2 regions of the Bradyrhizobium sp. B097 genome follow, and region 1 is predicted to be linked to the other one. Evidence: predicted binding sites of a transcription regulator. Region 1 holds the regulator's gene; the other holds the start of a gene.
What was found. The regulator LexA, encoded in region 1, represses DNA repair genes until DNA is damaged. The targets are predictions, from matches to a motif close to TGTTCNNNNTGTGTTCNG.
Positions count from the first base shown of each region.

Region 2: the regulator LexA is predicted to act here: its motif matches at 5,182-5,199, upstream of rmuC (DNA recombination protein RmuC).

Region 1 covers NZ_CP152412.1:4,437,306-4,445,029, reverse strand. The annotation lists gene AAFG07_RS20950 (HAD family phosphatase) at 395-1,027, shown strand; gene glp (gephyrin-like molybdotransferase Glp) at 1,047-2,258, shown strand; gene lexA (transcriptional repressor LexA) at 2,490-3,194, shown strand; gene AAFG07_RS20935 (hypothetical protein) at 3,451-3,879, shown strand; gene AAFG07_RS20930 (hypothetical protein) at 4,025-4,252, shown strand; gene AAFG07_RS20925 (ComEC/Rec2 family competence protein) at 4,249-5,940, opposite strand; gene AAFG07_RS20920 (hypothetical protein) at 6,166-6,708, opposite strand; gene AAFG07_RS20915 (hypothetical protein) at 6,705-7,238, opposite strand.
Region 2 covers NZ_CP152412.1:648,594-656,317, forward strand. The annotation lists gene AAFG07_RS03005 (YbaB/EbfC family nucleoid-associated protein) at 1-314, shown strand, start outside; gene recR (recombination mediator RecR) at 412-1,017, shown strand; gene AAFG07_RS03015 (hypothetical protein) at 1,165-1,593, shown strand; gene AAFG07_RS03020 (AmpG family muropeptide MFS transporter) at 1,906-3,279, opposite strand; gene AAFG07_RS03025 (GIY-YIG nuclease family protein) at 3,564-3,869, shown strand; gene rmuC (DNA recombination protein RmuC) at 3,942-5,150, opposite strand; gene def (peptide deformylase) at 5,321-5,848, shown strand; gene fmt (methionyl-tRNA formyltransferase) at 6,073-7,008, shown strand; gene truA (tRNA pseudouridine(38-40) synthase TruA) at 7,008-7,724, shown strand, end outside.

The DNA.
Region 1 (7,724 bases):
AGGCTGCCTCCCAAAAGCAGCCTTGAATCTGATTTGCTCCTAAAAGGGAATCCTTAGAGTCCACACCACCTAGTGTCCATTGTTGCGCGACGCTGGGGCCGCGATCCCACTCATCAACGAATGTCGTGGTTATGGGTCCTGGCTTTCGCCAGGACGACGATTGGGGGAGATCGCGGGTTCGTCTCTATCATCGTCACCCCCGCGCAAAGGCTTCGCCTTTGTCGCTGGAAGAAGCCGCGGAGCGGAGTCCGGGGATGACGGGATTGAAAGCTTCGCCGTGGCCGCCCTGGGCCTGCTTTCGCAGGGACGACACCTCGCCACCTTCGTCGCATGCCTGCCGCACAAATCGGGGACATTGCCGCCCGCCCGCAATTCTCGTACACGGTTTCACGCAATGACCTCGCAACTCTCTCCCGATTCCGTCGACGTGCTGCTGTTCGATATCGGCCGCGTCGTGCTCGACATCGACTTCGAGAAGGTGATGGCGCACTGGGCGCAGCATGCCGGCTGCGCGCCGGCCGACCTCGCCACGCGATTTGTCGTCGACGACAGCTTCAAGCATCACGAGATCGGCCGGATCGACGACGCGGCGTTCTTCGCAAATCTGCGCCGGACGCTCGGCGTCAACCTCACCGATGCGCAGTTCCTCGAAGGCTGGAATGCGATCTTCACCGGCGAGATGCCGGGCATCGCCCCCCTGCTCGCCACCGCCGCGAAGCGGATGCCGCTCTACGCCTTCTCCAACACCAATCCGGCCCACGTTACGCATTTCTCGGCCGTCCATGCCGAGCTGCTCAGCCATTTCCGCACCGTCTTCCTGTCCTCGACGATCGGCCATCGGAAACCCGACGCCGAGGCCTACGATCATGTGGTAAAAGCCATCGGCGTGCCGGCGTCGCGGATCCTGTTCTTCGACGACCTGGCCGCCAACATCGAGGGCGCGCGGGCGCGCGGCCTTCATGCCATCCACGTGACATCGACGGATGACGTGGCGAGGGCTCTGACTGCACTTGGTATTGAACATTAGGATTGAAGGAGCTCCGAGCGTGGCCCTGATGCCGGTTGCCGATGCCCTGTCCGCCGTCCTCGCCGGCGCCGAACCGCTGCCGGAGGAGATGGTCGCGCTCGATGCCGCCTACCACCGCACCCTGGCGCGCGACCTCGCCGCGCTGCGCACCCAGCCGCCGCAGCCGATGTCGGCGATGGACGGCTATGCCGTGCGCGCGGCCGACGCCGGTGATCTGACGGCCCGGCTCAGAGTGATCGGCGAAGTCGCCGCCGGCCGGCCGCTCGAGCGAATGGTCGGCGCCGGCGAAGCGGTGCGAATTTTTACCGGCGGCGTGATCCCTAACGGCGCCGACGCCGTCATCATCCAGGAAGACACCGCCGTCGACGGCGACCACATCACGATCACCGAGCTAGCTGCCGCCGGACGGCACATCCGCCCGGCCGGCGTCGACTTCCGTGAAGGCGACGTACTGCTCGATGCCGGCAGCCGCCTCTCCGATCGCGCGCTGTCGCTGGCGGCCGCCATGAACTATCCGGAGCTTGCGGTGCACCGCCGTCCGAAGGTCGCGGTGCTGGCGACCGGCGACGAGCTGGTGATGCCGGGCTCGGAGCCCGGCGCCGGCCAGATCGTCTATTCCAACGGCTATGCGCTGCGGGCGCTGGCCCGCGCCGAAGGCGCCGAGACCGTCGATCTCGGGGTTGCCGCCGACACGGTGGAAGCCACCACCGCCGGCATCCGCCGGGCGCGCGAGACCGGTGCCGACATCCTGATCACGACCGGCGGCGCCTCGGTCGGCGACCACGACCTGGTCAAGCAGTCGCTGGAGGCCGAGGGCGTCAAGATGGCGTTCTGGCGGATCGCGATGCGGCCCGGCAAGCCGATGATGCATGGCCGGCTCGGCGCAATGCGGGTGATCGGCCTGCCCGGCAATCCGGTGTCCTCCTATGTCTGCGCCTTCCTGTTTCTGGTGCCGTTGATTCGGGCGTTGAGCGGCCGAAAAGCTGTTCATCATCGCCGCGCGAGCGCATTGCTCGGCCGCGACCTCGCCGCCAACGACCAGCGCGAGGACTATCTGCGGGCGCGTCTGGAGGCGCGCGAGGACGGCACGCTGATCGCAACGCCTGTCATGCAGCAGGACTCGTCCCTGCTCGGGAATCTCGCTGCGGCACGGGCACTTCTCGTGCGTCCACCGTTTGCGCCCGCCGCCGTCAAAGGCAGCGAATGCGAGATCCTGACACTGCCCGAGTGACGGCGCAGACCGCATCGCTTGAGCGCTCGCCGGATGCGTTCACCGGAAATTAAGTGGTTGCGGAACACATATCGAACATATAGTGTCCGTTCATGATTTGTTTCGAGTACTGGTGTGTACAAATGGGAGGCCGCGAGGGAGCGCTTGTGATGAGCACCGTGCTCCTGAGGTCAGGCCCCGCCTGAAAAGTCTCGGAATCGAACGACGCTACCAACCGGGGGAATACTCGAGATGCTCACGCGCAAACAGTACGAACTTCTGCGTTTCATCAATGAACGTCTGAAGGAGGCCGGCGTACCGCCCTCGTTCGACGAGATGAAGGATGCACTCGACCTGCGCTCGAAGTCCGGAATCCACCGCCTGATCACTGCACTGGAAGAGCGCGGCTTCATCCGCCGCCTGCCCAACCGCGCCCGCGCCATCGAAGTCATCAAGCTGCCCGAGCTCGCGGCCGGCGGCGGCAACGGCCGCCGCGGCTTCACCCCGAGCGTCATCGAAGGCACCCTCGGCAAGCGCACAAGCACGCCGCCGATCGCCGAGGACGACGGCAACCGTCCGGTCGCGGTCCCCGTGATGGGCCGGATCGCCGCCGGTACGCCGATCGAGGCGCTGCAGACCCGCAGCCACACCATCAGCGTACCGCCCGACATGCTTGGCTCCGGCGAGCACTATGCGCTGGAAGTGCGCGGCGACTCGATGGTCGATGCCGGTATCCTCGACGGCGACATGGCGCTGATCCAGCGCAACGACGTCGCCAACACCGGCGACATCGTGGTGGCGCTGATCGACGAGGAGGAAGCCACCCTGAAGCGCTTCCGCCGCCGCGGCGCGTCGATCGCGCTGGAGCCGGCCAACACCGCCTATGAAGTGCGCATTCTGCCGCCGAACCGGGTCCGCATCCAGGGCAAGCTGATCGGCCTCTATCGCAAATACTGAATTTCAAATACTTGCGGCGGCGGGGAACGAGCGACACATCGGATCGTTCCTTGGATGATAGGGTAGTGTGCTGTTTGCCCGATGCGCTCCGATACCTCTCACGCAGCGTCGCGTGTTTGTGATCGGGAGCGTTGGGCGACCAGTCGTACAATCGCCCAGAAACGAGGAGACACTCGTTCGCTATCGTCCACTCTGGTAGAGGCCCTATGCCTCAAGGAGAGGCACGGGTCGCTACCTCGATTAGAGGAGCCATCCGATGTGTGACTATAGTCTGCACGCCGTGGCGTCGCGCCCCGCCATTGTTGGAGAGACGCTGATCACCACGACTTTCCGCGGCACGTCGACCCGCGGCTTTGCTTCGGAGACCGATCCCACTGTCGCGGTCTGCATGCTGCCGGGCACCGAGCTCGCTTTCGCCGAGAACGTTCGCTACGACAGCCGCTGGATCTGGACCAAGACGATGAACTTCCGCGTCGGAGTGTTCAACGAAGTCGAGCCCGACGTTCCCGATCGCCATCATGACGCGGTCGAATTCCCCGACGGCAGCCATGTGCTGGTGACCCAACTCGTCGAGGGACAACGCGTCAGCGTGCTGCAATTGCCGGCACTGCATCCGCCGGTCGAGCAGAAGCCGAAGATAGTGGAGCGGCGCCCCTCCGCATTTGCGTCGCTGTTTTTGGGTTGAACGCATCGTCGCCGCGGGATGAGCTGTCCGGCGGCGGATGACCTAAGCGATTTCGAGCGACCCCGGACGCCGGGCTCCGGGGCGCAGCTGGAGAATTGCGTCGACGCGCGCCTTGGCGCATCATCGGGCACGGAGGACGTGCGTGGTGGTCGACAAGGTCACATGGCAAAAGGCTGGACGCGTCACGGAGCCGGGCCGCTACATGTTCCGGTTCGGCTGGCTGACGGTGACGGCTGACGACCTGAAGGTCTGGGAGCAATTCCCCGAGGCTTCCTTCACCCTCGTCAAGAAGCCCGACGCCGGCCCTGACTCCGACGAATACCATCTCGGCCTGTTCGAGTTGCCGACCGGCCCCTCACCCGACAACGGCTAATCTTCGCCCTGCAAATCGGTCTCGGCCGGCGTCGCATCCACGGCGGGCCGCGGCGCGCTGGCGGGTGTGCGTAGCGTCGTCTCGCTCTCGCCATCGCCGGGAACCGCCGGCGACCACGGCCGGTCGATCCCGCCGGGCTTGACCGCATCGATGGCGTAGCCGTCCCTGATGCGCCGCAGCACCAGCGCGCCGTGGCGCCGCAACCGCTCGGCATCGATCACCGAGGCCGCGCAGCCCCGCGGTGCCGGCCGCGCGGTCACGATCAGCGCCGCACGCTCGCAATCGTCGGCCAATGCCTCCGGCCGGCTCGCCAGCGCGACGAAGGCGCCGCCGGGCCCCTGCGTCACACAGCCGCTCGGATCGCAAGAGACGCCCTCGCCGAGCGACGCGTCGGTCGCGGTCCGCGCATCGGCATCCGCCGCCAGCCACTCCTTGACGAGGAAGGCGTCCTTCGCGCTGTGCATGAGATGCAGCCGGCCGTCGCCGCCCCGCACCGCAACGTTGCGACCGTCGGCGGAGACCAGCACGTCCGGCTGCGGCACCCGCAGCGCCCAGACCGAGGCCACCACCAACAGCACCGCGCCCGACCAGCGCAGCGGCGTGCGCAACAGCCCGAGCAGGATGAGACCCGTGCTTGCCACGACCATCGGCCCGATTCCGAACGCCGCCATCCGGCCGACCGCGCCCGGCAGCGCAGCAACCCATTGCGTCACCAGGATCATCCAGTCGATGCCGAACCCCATGATCGCCCAGAACACGCCGTCGAAACCGAACGGCATGGCGAGCAGCCCGAGCAGGCCGGCCGGCATCACGACCGCCGACACCACCGGCATCGCCGCAAGGTTCGCCAGCAGCCCGTAGGGTGTCACGCGGTGAAAATGGAACGCGGCGTAGGGCGTCGTCGCGAGCCCCGCCACCAGCGAGGCCAGCATCAGCATCGTGAGCTCACGCCCGCCCCATAGCGCAACCCGTGCGGTCGCCGAATGGTCGGGCGACGCCAGCAGGTTCGGCAGTCCGATCTGCACCAGCGCCACCAGCCCGAGCGTCGCCGCAAACGACATCTGGAAGCTCGGATGCACCAGCGCTTCCGGCGCGATCGCGAGCACGATCAGCGCCGCCACCGCCAGCGTGCGGAAGGTGATCGCGCGGCGGTCGACGATCACCGCGATCAGCACCACGGCCGTCATGAAGAACGATCGCTGGGTCGCGACCTCCGCCCCCGACAGCAGCAGGTAGAACGCCGCCGCGACGAGCGCGGCCGCCGCCGCCCATTTCTTGATCGGGTGCCCGGCCGTCAGCGCCGGAAACAGCGCAAGCAGCGCCCGGATCGTGAAGAATACGACGCCCGCGACCACCGCCATGTGGTAGCCGGAGATCGACAGCACATGGCCGAGCCCGGAGATGAACATCGCGTCGTTGACCGGCGTCGTGATCGCATCGCGCCGGCCGGTCAGCAGTGCCGTTGCGATCGCGCGCTGATCGCCATCGAGCGTGGTGCGGATGCGCGCGTCGATGGCATCGCGCAGCCACTGCATGAATGCGGCATAGCGCAGCGCGAGACCGCCAGTTGCCGGCGGCTCCCTGGTCTTCACTGCGCCCATCACGAAACCGGATGCGCCGATACCCTGGAAATAGAGATCGCGGCCGAAATCATAGGAGCCCGGACGCTGCGGCCCGAGCGGCGGCATCAGCCGATAATAATCGGCTCAACATATTGATATTACTGCAATAATATACTAAGCCGTATGCCAGCCCACAGATCAACCCACAAACAGCCTTCCCGCCCCTGACGTCGCCGATGGCACAGGCCCTGCAATCTAAGCTGTGCTGGGGATTTCAGTGTCCCAGTTCAGGAAGAAAACGCCGCCGGGCGTGTATTTGTGAGACCGGCGGCGTCTTTTATTGGGACGGGATCAAATCCAAGCAGCCGCCCAGTCCGTTAGACGCTCCGGAAGTGGCTTGTCGAGCAGGCCGGCGACCAGCACAGCGAGCGCCGCGCCTTCGACGTCACCTGCGAAGCCTGAATCGAACTCGACGTTGTTGCCGTCCCATTCGAAATGCAGAACCGCAGAGGCTACCGCCCGCATGCCCTCGATGGTTCTCGGTCGTATCGTGATCACCCGGGCAAACATCGCCCGCAGCCGATCCATGGCATCCTCAAACTCGGCCGTCGCCGCCGTGACGCCCACCGCCTCATCGATAGCGTCGATAGCAGCAGTGTATGCTGCCACGGTGCCGAACGAACGGGCCTCAGGGTAGGACCGACTGGCTATATCGTACAGACGACCGCTCTCATCGTTTAATGCATCCCTATGCCGCGCTAATTCGACGAACTGCCGCGCGAGCTCGATTAGCTCGGCATCGGGATTTGCCGATGTCGCGGTTGATGCCGTGGCCGGAGCCGCCGCGGCGGCGGCCATGATCTGCAGGCCAAGTCTCCGGGATATCGGCTTCATGCCAGCACCCCTTTCTGCCAGTCCTGCGTCTCGGCCCCCTGTTCGTATAGGCCCTCAAGGTCGGCAATGCCGCACTCGGCGGGATCACGCTCAAGGTCGCGACGGCCGCCTGCGGCCCAGCGCACCTGGCTGTGATCGTGATCCAGGGCGCCAAGGGCTGGCTCCAGATCGGCGTGATCCAACTCGGCGTCGACTTCGACCCGCTCCTCGCCAAGGCGCTGCCGGTTGCAGCGTTCTTGGTTCAGCATGCGGTCGAAGCTACCGAGGTCCGGCTCACGGTCGTCGCCGCCACCGCCACGCCCCTGCCCGGGGAAGGCCTCTTGGGTACCGAGCGACGGCTCGAAGTCCTCGTCCGGCTCCCGCTCCATATGCTGGTCCGTATCGTCGAGAAACCGGACCAACCAGTCTATCTCGTCCCGCGCCTCTTTGCGGAGGCGACCAATGGTCTGGAAGATCTTTTCAGGGGGAAGGTCGGTTCGGAAATATAGCTCGCCAGCGGACTGCGCTGGGACTCCCAAGGGTGCTTTCATGGTGCTTCTCTGGAATTGCCGGCTTGTCACGGCCGGGTGCCAGCGGACAGCGCTGGCGCCGGGAGGGTGACAACACCGCCAGAGACGATGCGCAACGGCCTTCCCCTTGCGGGTCTTGTATAGCCGCCGCTCTCCCGGCATAATGCGCCGGTTCGCGCCGACGGCTATCGGCACGTTCGATTTCGATGGCGACGGATGATCCCGGCAAGGATCGCCCTGCCATCGCTCTGGTACCAAACTGGCCCGGCAAGGCCTTTGGCGGGAGTTGTCACGCTCCGCCCCCATCCCACCTGATTTGCAGGCGAACAGCAAGCCCCCTTGGGGCGGCTTTCGCGCGTCGCAAGCCAGCCATATCCCCAAGCAGCCTTCCGCTGTGCACTGGCATATCGAGGATTCCGGGACGTGCGCTGCAGCGAGCCTCGCAAGTGCGTCCGAATGGCATTTCGATCTTCCCGCTCAAAATCGGGAGGCGGTCGCCATGACGAC
Region 2 (7,724 bases), 3.8 Mb from region 1:
ATTTTCTCGGCATGATGAAACAGGCAGCACAGCTGCAATCCAAGATGCAGGCGATGCAGGAAGAGCTCGGCAATGTCGAGGTCGAGGGCATCTCCGGCGGCGGCCTGGTCGCCGTGCGCATGACCGCGAAGATGGAAGTGAAGGGCATCAAGATCGATCCGTCGCTGATGAAGCCGGAGGAGCGCGAGGTGCTCGAGGATCTGCTCGTCACCGCGCATGGCGATGCCCGCCGCAAGGCCGAGACGGCGATGCAGGAGAAGATGATGGCGCTCACCGGCGGGCTCGGCCTGCCGCCGGGATTTGGTCCGACTTGAAGCGCGGCGAGATCAAGATGAATCATCGTGCCTTGGCTCTTTGTTGGAGCATGATCTTTTCGGAAAACCGCTCCACACTTTTCCGGATCATGCTCTAATGGCTACCAGCGTTGCCGGCCCCGAGATTGAACGCCTGATCCAGTTGCTGGCGCGGCTGCCCGGGCTCGGGCCGCGTTCGGCGCGGCGCGCGGCGCTGCATTTGATCAAGAAGCGGGAAGCGCTGATGACGCCGCTGACCGCGGCGCTGCAGGTCGCGATCGACAAGATTCAGGTCTGCAAGACCTGCGGAAACATCGATACACAAAACCCCTGCACGGTGTGCACCGATCCGCGCCGCGATCCCTCGATCATCGTCGTGGTCGCCGATGTCGCCGATCTCTGGGCGCTGGAACGCGCCAATGCGACCAATGGACGCTATCACGTGCTCGGCGCGACGCTGTCGCCGCTCGACGGTGTCGGTCCGCAGGACCTCACCATCGATCAACTGGTGGCGCGCGCGCATGCGCCTGAAGTGAGCGAGATCATTCTGGCGCTCAATGCCACCGTCGATGGCCAGACCACCGCGCATTACATCACCGACCTCTTGTCGGAGGCCAATGTGCGGGTGACGCGGCTGGCGCATGGCGTGCCGGTCGGCGGAGAGCTTGATTACCTCGATGAAGGTACGCTATCGGCTGCGATGCGGCAGCGGACGCTGTTCTAGCCAGCGATCCGGGAGCCGGACGCGGCATTGTTCGCCAGGCGATCGGTTACAATCCAAAAAGATCGCGCCGAAACAAAATGATAGGGTGGATGACGATTTGGGGACGGTCATCCATGCTCTGACGAATCAAGTACGGAACCACTGCAAATGACGACACACCGATTCGGCGTACGCTTGGCCGTTGCGTTTCTGGCGGCCACTTTCGCCGCGCCGTGCGCGCTCGCGCAGCAGAGCGATGCGCCGCAGAAGCCCGGCAAGATGATCCGGGCCGGCGACGTGCTGTCGGGGGAACTCGGCGTCATGAAGGTGCGCGACACCAAGAACCGCGGCAAGCGCGTCGCGACCTACCAGATCACCAGCGAGCCGCGCCGCCTGCCGCCGCCGAACGGTCTCTGCAACCTCGAAACCGGGCCGGAAACCTTTCAGCTCGTTCCGACCAACGACGCCCAGGCCGCCCAGCTCAAGAGCCTCTCCGGCAAGGCCATCTCGGTGAAGGTCGACGAGATCGCCTGCGCCAAGGACGCCGGCGAGATGAGCGAAGCCATCGTCACCAAGTGGAGCGTGGTGGCGAAGTAACCGCGTCAATTGCGGCTCCCGGCTGCGCGGGTGATGACACCGCGCTGTTTGACATCTTGAGTTGCGACCTATCCTCATCGTCGTCCTGGCGAAGGCCAGGACCCATAACCACCGGCCTTGGTTGTCGGATGGATTGTGGCCTCAACGTCGCGCAACAATTTGCATTTGGGGTAATGGGTCCTGGCTTTCGCCAGGACGACGCACGGACAGAGCCCGTAGCCCGGATGGAGCGAAGCGAAATCCGGGGCAGTTTTGCAAATTGAGAGACTTCCCCGGATTGCGCTTCGTTTCATCCGGGCTACGGCGGCTGGGCTAAACTCTCACCGGCCCCAACTCGTCGAAATGCCCGCGCCGCTGCAGCCAGGCGAGCAGGATCAGGCTCGGGATTGCGACCAGCACGCAGATCACGAAGAACATTTGCCAGCCGACGGCCTTCGCCACATAGCCCGCCCCCGATGACAGATAGGTGCGGCCGACCGCGGCGAGCGCCGTCAGCAGCGCGTACTGGGTCGCGGTGTGCAGCGGATTGCGACATAGCGCCGACAGGTAGGCGACGAAGATCACGGTGCCGATCGCGCTGGTGAAATTCTCCGCGGTGATCGCAAGCGCCAGCGCCCATTGATCGACGCCGACATGGGCGAGCCAGGAGAACGAGAGGTTGGCGACCGCCTGCAGCACGCCGCCGATCCAGAGGCTGGTTGCGAGCGAATAGCGCCGCGCCACGAAGCCACCGGCAAATCCGCCGATCAGGGTCGCGGCAAGGCCGACGCCCTTCACGATCGCGGCGTAATCGACCTTGGAAAAGCCGATGTCGATCACGAACGGCGCGGTCATGGTGCCCGAGAACGCGTCGGTGAACTTGAACAGCACCACGAAGGCGAGCGCCGCCCATGCGTCCTTGCGGCTGAGGAACTCGGAGAATGCGCCGAGCGCCGCGTGCAAGACGCGCTCCGCTGCGGTCTGCGCATGCGTGGCGGCCTCCGCGCCTTTCGATTGGGCCGGCTCGGTCGCAGCAAGCGCGGTGACGATGCCGATCACGACCAGCGCGGCCATGACCACATAGCCCCACATCCACGCCGACGGGCGGGCGAGGCCGGCGGACTCGAAGCCGCTGACGATGAACAGCGCGCCGGCGGTCGAGACCAGCATGCCGATGCGATAGGCCGCGACATAGGACGCCATGCCGGCGGCCTGCTCGCTCTCCGGCAGGCTTTCGACGCGGAAGGCATCGACCACGATGTCCTGCGTCGACGACGCGGTTGCGACCAGCAGCGCGGCGAACGCCGCGAACCATGGCGATCGCGCGGGATCGGCCAGCGCCAGTACCAGGATCGTCGCGATCAGCAACAGCTGCGAGAGCAGCAGCCAGCCGCGGCGGCGTCCGAAGATCTGCGTGAATAGCGGCACGTGCAGCGCGTCGACCAGCGGCGCCCAGAGGAATTTCAGCGTGTACGGCGTGCCGATCAGCGCGAGCAGCCCGATGGTGCCGAGATCGACCCCGGCCTCCTTCATCCACACCTGCAGCGTCGAGCCCGACAGCGCCAGCGGCAGGCCGGACGAGAAGCCGAGCAGCAGCACGATCAGGACGCGCGGCTGCAAGTACACGGCGAAGCTGTCGCGCCAGGAGGTGGGGGCCTGTCCCTGCGGCTTCGCGGGCACGTCTGACGTCGCTTCAGGTGCTGTCATAGGGGCCGTTGGTAGCAGATTCGAGCCACTAGGAGGGTGTCGTCGCCCGGCTCGATGTGCGGACCGGGACTAGGTAACACCGTTCGGAGACATGGGTAACACATCGACGGCATGGAATGGCTTGGGAGGCCGACATGCCGGGCGACGACAGTCTTTTTGTGGCCGGATCTGGTAACAACTCCTCTATGATCGCACCTAGTGATGTTGATGTCCGCAGATCGCGCGGCATGATCAGGTGTCATCGCCCGGCTCGACCGGGCGATCCAGTATCCCAGAGGCGGCAGTTGGGCGCACGCAGCTTCTACGTCTACATCCTTGCCAGCCGCATCGGCGGCACGCTGTATATCGGTGTGACAAATGACCTCATTCGCAGAGTCGGTGAGCACAAGCTGCAACTCATCGAGAGTTTCACTGAGAAATATGACGTGGTGAAACTCGTCTATTTCGAGCAATTCGATGACCCTGAGAACGCGATCAAGCGCGAGAAGCGGCTGAAGAAATGGCCGCGGGCATGGAAGATTTCCCTGATTGAGAAGGACAATCCGGATTGGAACGATCTTTACCCGGAGATTGCGGGTGGCGGCGGATAGGCCTCTGGGATACTGGATCGCCCGGTCAAGCCGGGCGATGACACTGACTATGAGGTGAGATGAGGGTCCGTACTACTCCCCCGCCTGCAGCTTGCGCGGGGCGGGGAACAGCTCGGGCGTCGCTCCCTTGACGAAACGCGGCACTTCGATCGGGGTCTCAGCCTTGCTGAAGTCGAGTTCCTCGATGCGGCCGGCGCGCTTCTCGATCTTGTCGGCGGAGATCAGGATCTGCCTGACGTCCTCGTTGACCTGGCCGAAGTGGTTTTGCAGCTTGAGCACGCGCTCGCGCAGCCGGCTGAGGTCGTCGCCGAGATGCATCACCTCGTTGCGGATCTGGTCGGCGGCGTCGCGGATGCGGGCGTCCTTCAGGATCTGCTGCATCACCTGGATCGCCAGCATCAGCAGGGAGGGCGACACCAGCACGACCCGGGCGCGATAGGCCTTCTGGACCACGTCGTCGAAGCCGTCATGGATTTCGGCATAGACCGATTCCGACGGCACGAACATCAGCGCGGTGTCCTGGGTCTCGCCCGGGATCAGGTACTTCTCCGCGATGTCGCTGACATGCTTCAGCACGTCGGCGCGCAGCCGCTGGCTGGCGAATTTACGTTCCTCGTCGCTGCGCGCATCGTGCAGCGCGGTCATGGCCTCGAGCGGGAATTTCGCGTCGATGCAGAGCGGACGCTGGTCGGGCAGGAACACGACGCAGTCCGGCCGCTTGCCCGTGGTCAGCGTGTACTGGAACTCGAACGAGCCCTTCGGCATGCCGTCCTGGACGATCGCTTCCATCCGCGCCTGGCCGAACGCGCCGCGCGACTGCTTGTTGGCGAGCACGTCGCGCAAGGTCGTCACCTGGGTGGTGAGCTCGTTGAGGTTCTTGTGCGCGTGATCGATGATGCCGAGCCGCTCGTGCAGCACCCGCAGCGAATCCATCGTGTTGCGCGTGGTCTGTTCCATCGATTGGCCGACCCGGTGGGTCACCGAGTCCAGCCGCTCGTTGACCGCGCGGGCCATCTCGGCCTGACGGCCGGCCAGTGCCTGCCCCATCGCGTCGACCCGCCCGGAGGCCTCGCTCTGCGCCCGCAGCATGTCGGCGAGCCGCTCTTCCAGCTCATCGGCGCGAATGGCCTGGGCCATCGCGAGTTCCGCGCCGCGCCGGCTGGCGCGCGCGATCACCATTGCGATGGCAAGCAGCAGGACCAGCGCCAGCGTGCCAAGGCCGATCAGGGCGTCGGAGACACGGAGGGGAAGGTCGCCGATCGTGAGCAGAATCTCGTTCATGCCATCAGTTGTAGCCGATTCGGCATCGCCATCGAACGAAAAGGGAACATTTATGGTAAACACTCCCTTAAATTCCTTGGTTAATGTTGTCTGAAGAAACGTGGTTAAGGCTGTCTTAACCGGTTCCTGAGCGCATTGACCCCATGAAGTCAGCAGCTTAAATCGCCGCCATGGCATTACGAGAAATCATCATCCTGCCGGACAAGCAGTTGCGTCTGGTATCGAAACCGATCGAGAAGGTGACGCCGGAGATCCGCAAGCTCGCCGACGACATGCTCGAGACCATGTATGACGCGCCGGGCATCGGGCTCGCGGCGATCCAGGTCGCGCAGCCGCTGCGGCTGATCACCATGGACCTCGCCAAGCGCGACGAGAACGGCGAGACCACGCCGCAGCCGCGGGTGTTCATCAATCCGGAGATCATCTCGCATTCGGAGGAGCTATCGGTCTACGAAGAGGGCTGCCTGTCGATCCCCGAATATTACGAGGAGGTCGAGCGCCCGGCGCGGGTGCGCCTGCGCTTCACCGACCTCGACGGCAAGGTGCACGAGGAGGATGCGGAAGGACTCTATGCCACCTGCATCCAGCACGAGATCGACCACCTCAACGGCGTGCTGTTCGTGGACTATCTGTCGAAGCTGAAGCGCGACCGCGTGTTCAAGAAATTCGAGAAGGCCGCCAAGCGCGCGGCGGAGTAGGATCGCCATCGGCACTCGACTCCCTCTCCCGCTTGCGGGGGAGGGTTGGGGTGGCGGTCTTTCCACGAGTCGTATCGCTGAGATAGCCCCCACCCGGATCGCATCTTCGATGCGATCCGGCCTCCCCCGCAAGCGGGAGAGGCCAACCGAATTCGCGGAAAGACCCGCGCGCTTGATATGCGAATCCTCTCCCCGCAAGGGAAGGAACAGACCGAGTTCTCGTCATGCCTCTTCGCCTGATCTTCATGGGCACGCCCGATTTCGCGGTGCCGACGCTGCTGGAGCTGGTGGCCCATGGCCACGAGGTCGTGGCGGTCTACACCCGCGCGCCGAAGCCGGGCGGGCGGCGCGGCCTGCAATTGCAGCCGACGCCGGTCGAGCAGGAGGCGCGTCGCCTCGGCATATCAGTGCTGACGCCGAAGACCCTCAAGACTCCGGAAGCGCTCGAGGCGTTTCACGCGCATGACGCGGATGCCGCCGTCGTCGTGGCCTATGGCATGATCCTGCCGCAGGCGATTCTCGACGCGCCGAAGCTCGGCTGCTTCAACCTGCATGCTTCGCTATTGCCGCGCTGGCGCGGCGCCGCGCCGATCAACCGCGCCATCATGGCGGGCGATGCCGAAAGCGGCGTGATGGTGATGAAGATGGATGTCGGCCTCGACACCGGCGACGTCGCGATGGCCGAGCGGCTGCCGATCTCGGACAGCATGACGGCATCCGACCTGCACGACGCGCTGGCGCCGCTCGGCGCCGATCTGATGGTACGCGCAATGGGCGCGCTGCAGCGTGGCGGCTTGCAGCTGACGAAGCAGAGCGAGGCCGGCGTCACCTACGCTGCCAAGATCGAGAAGGCCGAGGCGCGGATCGACTGGAAGCAGGCGGCGCACGCGGTGCTGCGGCACATTCACGGGCTTTCGCCGTTCCCCGGCGCCTGGTGCGAGCTTTTGGGCGAGGGCGAGCCGGTGCGGCTGAAGATCCTGCGTTGCGAATTGGCGAAAGGCGCGGGCGAGCCGGGCGATGTGCTCGACGACAATCTTGCGATCGCCTGCGGCGATGGCGCGGTCCGGATCCTCGAACTGCAGCGCGCCGGCAAGGCGCCGATGAAGGCCGCGGATTTTCTGCGCGGCACGCCGTTGAAGCCGCCCGCGCGGCTCGCCTGATGCCCCGCTACAAGCTCACCATCGAATATGACGGCACGCCGTTCTCCGGCTGGCAGATCCAGGACACCGCGCCGACCGTGCAGGGCGCGCTGGAGACGGCGGTCAAGGCGATCTGCGGCGAGGACGTGCGCGTCCATGGCGCCGGGCGTACCGATGCCGGCGTGCATGCGCGCGGCCAGGTCGCGCATTGCGACATCGCCAAGCAATTTCCGCCCGGCCGCTTCCGCGACGGGCTGAACGCGCATCTGCGGCCCAATCCGATCGGCGTGCTGGCGGCTGATATCGTATCAGACGATTTCGAGGCGAGGTTCTCGGCGATCAAGCGGCACTATCTCTATCGCATCACCAACACCCGTGCGAACCTCGCGCTCGACATCGGTCGCGTCTGGCGCGTGCCGCGGGCGCTCGATGCCGACGCGATGCACGAGGCCGCGCAGCGACTGCTCGGCAAGCACGATTTCACCACCTTCCGCGACACCGAGTGCCAGGCCAAGTCGCCGGAGAAGACGCTCGATCAGCTCGACGTCACGCGCGAGGGCGATGCCATCAACATCGTGACGTCCGCGCGCTCGTTCCTGCACAGCCAGGTGCGTTCGATGGTCGGCTCGCTGGTCTGGGTCGGCGAGGGCCGCTGGAGCCCTGACGATCTCTTTGGCGCACTCGCCGCCCGCAACCGCGCCGCCTGCGGCCCCGTGGCGCCACCGGACGGGCTCTAT